DNA from 2 places in the Pseudomonas sp. zbq_18 genome. Region 2 is predicted to be linked to the other one. Evidence: predicted binding sites of a transcription regulator. Region 2 holds the regulator's gene; the other holds the start of a gene.
What was found. The regulator FliA, encoded in region 2, starts transcription of late flagellar genes. The targets are predictions, from matches to a motif close to CTAAAGTTTNNNNNNNNNNNGCCGNTAA.
Positions count from the first base shown of each region.

Region 1 (3,412 bases), on a different contig from region 2:
GGGGAAGGGCGGATTGTAGCGAATGCTGACGGCGCCGGGCGGCGGAAAACGTTACGGCGGGTTCAACTGCTACGTCGAGCGAACGTACTGAGGGCACGCTCGATGCACTGCACGGTCTTGCCGAATACCTGCAGCTGAGTGGCGCCGAATTCGCCGCCGCCCTGATCGACGATCAGCAGCATCGCCACCCGGCCGTTATGGGCTATCGAGCGCAGCAGCAGGTGTTCGCCGTTGAACAGGGCCTTGAGCGTGCCGGGCAGCAGGGCGGAAACCTGCGCCATATTGGCCGGGCTCAGGCGCAGTTGCCCAGGTTCGGCCAGCAGTTTACGCAGCACCTGGCTCTGTGCTGGGTCCAGGCGCAGTTGCTTGGCGGCGTCCTGCAGGCCCAGGGCTTGCTGAGCGTGCAGGCGACTGTGTTGGCGGTCGGCCAGCAGGATCAACACCCGCTGCATACCGCCGCTGTACACAGCCTCGGCAGCGCAGTCGGTCAGCTGCAGCACGTTGGCAAAGGCGCTTGGCTGCGCCAGCAGGCGCGAGCAGTGCTGTTTCCATTGGCTCAGCGTGTCGCGGGGTGGCGGGGCGGCGGGCGGCTGGAGTGCCTTCAGGCGACAGCTGTCCCAGGGCCAGAGCAGGGCTTCGGTCGGGTGCCAGAGACCCTTGCCGGTGTGATGGCGCGCGCTCATCACGGCCTGCTGGTGGATCAGTTGCTGTAGTTCGTTTACCGCGGTTTGCAGGTACAGGCCCGTCAGGCGCTGCCAGCGCAAGTGGTGCTGGCAGCTCCAGTTATGATGGCTGGACAGGGCCAGGCCGTTGGCCAGTAGCACGCAGTTGCCTGGCAGGGTCAGCCAGCGCCGTAGCGCTGGGTCGGCATCGAGCAGCTGTTGCTGGTGCAGCGGATGTTCATTGTCATGGGCGATGTGCAGCGCCTTGACCAGCAGGCGACGGTCTTCCACCAGCAGGCGGTAGCCCTGGCAGATCCATTCCGGTAGTCGCCAGTGCCGGGCCAGTGCCAGGCACAGCGGTAGCAGGGGTGTGCCGAGCAGTTCGCGCTCGACTTTGGCAGCGGGCTCGCCTTGGCCAAGTACGCGTCTTTCCCAGGCTTCGAACAGTGCCGGCTGGTGGGCCACCAGGGGCCATAGCGGTGCCAGAAACAGCAGGCTGCCCCAGTGTATTTCCTGCCACAGGCGTGCCAGTCGGCCGGCAAACAGACCATTGGCCTGCTGTGAGGCATGCAGGCTGATCAGTTGTAGCTGGCGCAAGGCCAGTGGGATCTCGGCTTCTTCCTGCACTGGCATCTGTTCAAGCAGCGTTTCCGCGCGTTTCAGGCCCAGGCGATTGAGGGCCATCTCCAGGCTTTCTGCCGGTTCACCAAAACTGCCAGCGTTGCGGTTGGCTTCGCGCAAAATGGTCAGGGCAATAGCCGGGCTGGCCTGCATGCTGTCGGCGATTTCGCGCAGCGACTTGCGCCCATCGAGCAGGGTGCGGCGCGCCATTTCATGATGCTGGCGGGCGATGGGCAGGCGCACGGCATCGAGCTGCTTGATCCAGCTGTCGAGACTGCGCGGAGAGGCTTGAGTCATGGGCATGCAGGTTGAGCCAAACTGGCTTTTCGCCTTTACTGCCTATAGTCTGGCGCAATACTTCCGATAAATAGAAGGGTTGTTTTGCATAACCCTTTCGACTGACTCAGCAAGCATATTTTTCTCATGGTCAAGATCATCGGCATCCTGGTTGTTTTCGGCTGCGTAATCGGCGGTTTCATTCTGTCCGGCGGCAAGTTCATGGCGCTGGTGCATCCCTTCGAAGTGCTGATCATCGGCGGCGCTGCATTAGGTGCTTTCCTGCAGGCCAACCCCTCTAGCGCCTTCATGACCGTGTTCAAGAAGTCGCTGGCGATGTTCAGCAGTCGTTTTACCCATGCGTTCTATCTGGAAGTGCTGAAACTGCTCTACGAGATCCTCAACAAAAGCCGTCGCGAAGGCATGATGGCCATCGAGGCGGATGTCGAGGATCCCAATGCCAGTCCGATCTTCAGCAAGTATCCGGGGATCCTCAAGGATGCGCGGATGACAGAGTTCATCTGTGATTACCTGCGCATCATGTCCAGTGGCAACATGGCGCCGCACGAGCTGGAAAACCTCTTCGACATGGAAATCGCCAGCCTGAAGGAAGAGCTGGAGCACCCGGCCCACGCCGTCGCCAAGGTCGCCGACGGCATGCCGGCCATGGGTATCGTCGCTGCGGTATTGGGTATCGTGATCACCATGTCGATCCTCGCCAGCGCGAGCAACGCTCAGATCGGTGAGAAGGTCGGTACCGCGCTGGTCGGCACCTTCCTCGGCATTCTCGCCTCCTACGGCTTCTTCGCTCCGCTGGCCGGTGCCCTGGAGCACGATGCCAAGGAGGAGCTGAATCTTTACGAAGCGATCAAGGCCACGCTGGTTGCCTCTGCCTCCGGCATGCCGCCGACCCTGGCCGTGGAGTTTGGTCGCAAGGTGCTTCTGCCTGCGCACCGCCCGAGCTTCAGCGAGCTCGAGCAGGCCATGCGCGGCAACTGATCAAGGCTGAGCCATGGAGAACAATCAGCCGATACTGGTCAAGCGGGTCAAGAAGGTTGCCGGCGGCCACCATGGTGGTGCCTGGAAGATCGCTTTCGCCGACTTCGCCACCGCTATGATGGCCTTCTTCCTGGTGATGTGGCTGATGTCCTCGGCCACGCCGGAGCAGAAGAAGGCGATTTCCGGCTACTTTCAGGACCCGATCGGCTTCACCGAGAGCGCCAGCCCCTACGTCATCGATCTAGGAGGCACGCCAACACCGGCGCCGGATCGAACCCTCAATCCCGAGATGAAGGATGCCCCGGACGCTGCCGAGTCAGCGGTCGACGCCGAGTCTGATCAGGAGGCTTCGGTCAATAAGGAGCAGGCCGAAAGCCTGGCCGAGCAGATCGAGCGTGAGCGCCTGGAGCTCCTGCTGCAGGAATTGCAGACCAAGGTCGATGAGAACCCGCAGTTACAGAAGTTCAAGGATCAGATCCTCTTCGAGATCACCCAGGACGGCCTGCGCATCCAGATCATGGATGCCGAGAACCGGCCCATGTTCGACATCGGCAGTGCGCGGTTGCAGCCCTATTTCGAGGACATCCTGTTGATCCTCGCCGAAACCATCAGGGAAGTACCGAACAAGATCAGCGTCAGTGGCCATACCGATGCCAAGCCTTTTGCCGGCACCGGCGAGTTTGGCAACTGGGAATTGTCGGCCAACCGTGCCAACGCCGCGCGGCGCACTCTGGTGGCGGGAGGCTATCCGGACGATAACGTGGCGCGGGTCGTTGGCTATGCCTCATCAGCGTTGTTTGACCGCAATGACCCGTTCAATCCGGTGAATCGTCGCATCGACATCATCGTGCTCA
Region 1 covers NZ_JBICIT010000009.1:209,178-212,589, reverse strand. Annotated here, with positions in the region: gene ACF8C6_RS08430 (HDOD domain-containing protein) at 63-1,586, opposite strand; gene motA (flagellar motor stator protein MotA) at 1,707-2,558, shown strand; gene motB (flagellar motor protein MotB) at 2,572-3,412, shown strand, end outside.
Region 1: the regulator FliA is predicted to act here: its motif matches at 1,623-1,650, upstream of motA (flagellar motor stator protein MotA).

Region 2 (3,412 bases):
TCTACCAGGAAGTCCTGGAGGATTTCTTCATCGGCGTCGAAGCTCATCGGTGCGCTCCAAAGGCTCTGTTAGAGCCCTAAAAACCAAGGCTGGATAGCAGATCGTCAACATCGTCCTGACTGGAGGCGACGTCTTCACGCTTATCGGCATGAATCTGCGGACCTTCACCCTTGGAAGGCTCTTTTTGTTGTTCTTGCTCGGCACGCAGCTGCTGATGGTCATGCTGGATGCCGGCGAAACGATCAACGTGGCTGGCCATCAGAACCAGTTTGAGCAGGTTGCTCTCGACCTCGGTCACCAGCTGCGTCACGCGCTTGATCACCTGCCCGGTCAGATCCTGATAGTCCTGCGCCAACAGAATATCGTTGAGCTGGCCCGACAGCTTCTGGCTGTCGCGCTCGCTACGGGCGAGGAACAGCTCGATGCGCTTGGCTAGATCACGGAAGGCATCGGCGCCCATTTCCCGGCGCATGAACTTGCCCCAGTCGGCGGACAGATCTCTGGCCTCGTCGCCGAGATCGTTGACCAGCGGTGCACTCTGTTCGACCAGATCCATCGTGCGATTGGCCGCCTTCTCCGTCATCTGCACGACATAGGACAACCGTTCAGTGGCATCGGTGATCTGCGAGATCTCCTTGGCCTCCGGCATGCGTGGGTCGATCTGGAAGTTGACTATTGCGTTGTGCAACTCGCGGGTGAGCTTGCCGACCTCTTGGTACAGACCATGATCGCGCGCTTTGTTGAGCTCATGGATCAGCTGCACCGCCTCGCCGAACCGGCCCTTTTCCAGGCTTTCGACGAGCTGAGTGGCATGGACTTTCAGGGTCGACTCGAGTTCGCCCAGAGAGGAATCATCGTTTGCCATAGCGCCCTCGCGGCGAACATCAGCCGTTAACTCGTTCGAAGATCTTCTCGATCTTCTCCTTCAGTACCTGGGCCGTGAACGGCTTGACCACATAGCCGTTTACACCGGCCTGGGCCGCTTCGATGATCTGGTCGCGCTTGGCTTCGGCGGTCACCATCAGCACCGGCAGGGTTTTCAGGCGTTCATCCGCACGCACAGCGCGCAGCAGATCGATCCCAGTCATACCGGGCATGTTCCAGTCGGTCACCAGGAAGTCGAAACTGCCACTTTGCAGCATCGGCAGAGCCGTTACGCCATCGTCAGCTTCGGCGGTGTTGGTGAACCCCAGATCGCGCAGGAGGTTCTTGATGATCCGTCGCATCGTCGAAAAATCATCAACGATGAGGATTTTCATGTTCTTGTCCAAGTCAGACCTCCGTACAGTCCTAAACGCCTGCGTATCCGCAGGCGCGGCAAATCATGGAATCGGTGGATTCAGTTGGCACGCCACTCGCCAAGCCGAGCCCGCAGACGTGCGGCGCACTGGCTATGCAACTGGCTGACCCGGGATTCGCTGACCCCCAGTACCTCACCGATTTCCTTCAAGTTCAGTTCTTCATCGTAATAAAGCGCCAGGACCAGACGCTCTCGCTCCGGCAGGTTGGCAATGGCATCGGCCAAGGCCGCCTGAAAGCGTTCGTCTTCCAGACCGTGCAGAGGCCCACCGTGGCTGCTGGCATCTTCGTGCAGACCACCGTGCTCGCCGTCCTGAACAAGGTCGTCGAAGCTGAACAGGCGGCTGCCCAAAGTGTCGCCAAGAATGCCGTAGTAATCCTCGAGACTCAATTGGAGTTCGGCCGCAACTTCTTGATCTTTAGCGTCTCTTCCCGTTCGAGCCTCAATTACCCGGATGGCGTCGCTGACCATACGGGTATTGCGGTGTACGGAACGAGGTGCCCAGTCGCCCTTGCGCACCTCGTCAAGCATGGCGCCGCGGATGCGAATGCCGGCATAGGTTTCGAAGCTGGCACCTTTGCCGCCATCGTATTTTTTCGACGCTTCCAGCAGACCGATCATGCCGGCCTGGATCAGGTCATCCACCTGCACACTGGCTGGCAAGCGTGCCAAGAGGTGGTATGCGATTCGCTTGACCAGAGGCGCATAGCGCTCGATCAGCTGATGTTGAGAGTCCTGGGCCTGCGCCTTGTTGTACATGCGAAGTCCACTGGCTGCTGTCATACAGTCGTCCCCGCGATCGGCTGCTGCACCAGACGCTCGACGAAAAACTCCAGATGGCCGCGCGGATTGGCCGGTAGTGGCCAGGTGTCGACTTTCTGGGCGATCGCTTTGAACGCCAGTGCGCATTTCGAGCGCGGGAAGGCTTCATATACCGCGCGCTGTTTCTGCACGGCTTTGCGGACGGACTCGTCGTAGGGAACGGCGCCTACGTACTGCAAAGCCACATCGAGGAAACGGTCGGTTACTTTGGTCAGCTTAGCAAAGAGATTGCGACCTTCCTGCGGGCTGTGAGCCATATTGGCCAGCACGCGGAAACGGTTCATGCCGAAGTCGCGGTTGAGCAGCTTGATCAGGGCATAGGCGTCGGTAATCGACGTCGGTTCGTCGCACACCACCACCAACACTTCCTGAGCGGCGCGCACGAAACTGACCACACCATCGCCAATACCGGCCGCGGTATCAATCACCAGCACATCGAGGTTGTCGCTGATATCGCTGAAGGCCTGAATCAAACCGGCGTGCTGCACAGGCGACAACTGCACCATGCTCTGGGTGCCGGAAGCGGCGGGCACGATACGGATGCCACCGGGCCCCTGGAGCAGCACGTCCTTGAGATCGCACTCACCGTTGATGACGTCGGCCAGGGTGCGCTTCGGGGTCAGGCCGAGCAGCACATCGACGTTGGCCAGGCCCAGGTCGGCGTCCATCAGCATGACCCGGCGCCCGAGGTCAGCCAGGGCCAGCGACAGATTCACCGACACGTTGGTCTTGCCGACGCCGCCCTTGCCGCCAGTTACCGCGATCACCTGTACGGGATGCATACTACCCATGTTCTTCTCTTACCTTGTCTTGCCGGTCTGGGCTGGTCGGGCAACTACACCGACCCTTTCCTACACACTAGAACGCCTTGAGCGCTATCGCCTGCCCTATCCCACGCGCCGCTCTGGGTGGTGGTAAAGGCCGGCGAACATATCCGCCATGACTTCCTCGCTCGGATCTTCCGCAGTTTGCAGGCTAACGGCACGACTCACCAGCTGGTGACTACGCGGCACCTGCAGATCATCCGGAATTTTCGGCCCATCAGCCAGATAGGCTACCGGTAGATGCTGGCTGATAGCCAGCCCCAATACTTCGCCGAGGCTGGCCGCCTCGTCTACCTTGCTCAGGATGCAGCCGGCCAGGCCACAGCGCTTGTAGCTGTGGTAAGCCGCCTTGAGCACCTGTGCCTGGCTGGTCGCAGCCAGCACCAAATAGCTCTTCGCCTGCACGCCACGGGCCGCCAGGCTTTCCAGCTGCAGGCGCAGGGCCGGATCATTGCCGGGCAGGCCT
Region 2 covers NZ_JBICIT010000008.1:247,490-250,901, reverse strand. Annotated here, with positions in the region: gene ACF8C6_RS06610 (chemotaxis protein CheA) at 1-47, opposite strand, end outside; gene ACF8C6_RS06605 (protein phosphatase CheZ) at 77-865, opposite strand; gene ACF8C6_RS06600 (chemotaxis response regulator CheY) at 885-1,259, opposite strand; gene fliA (RNA polymerase sigma factor FliA) at 1,340-2,083, opposite strand; gene fleN (flagellar synthesis regulator FleN) at 2,080-2,913, opposite strand; gene flhF (flagellar biosynthesis protein FlhF) at 3,010-3,412, opposite strand, start outside.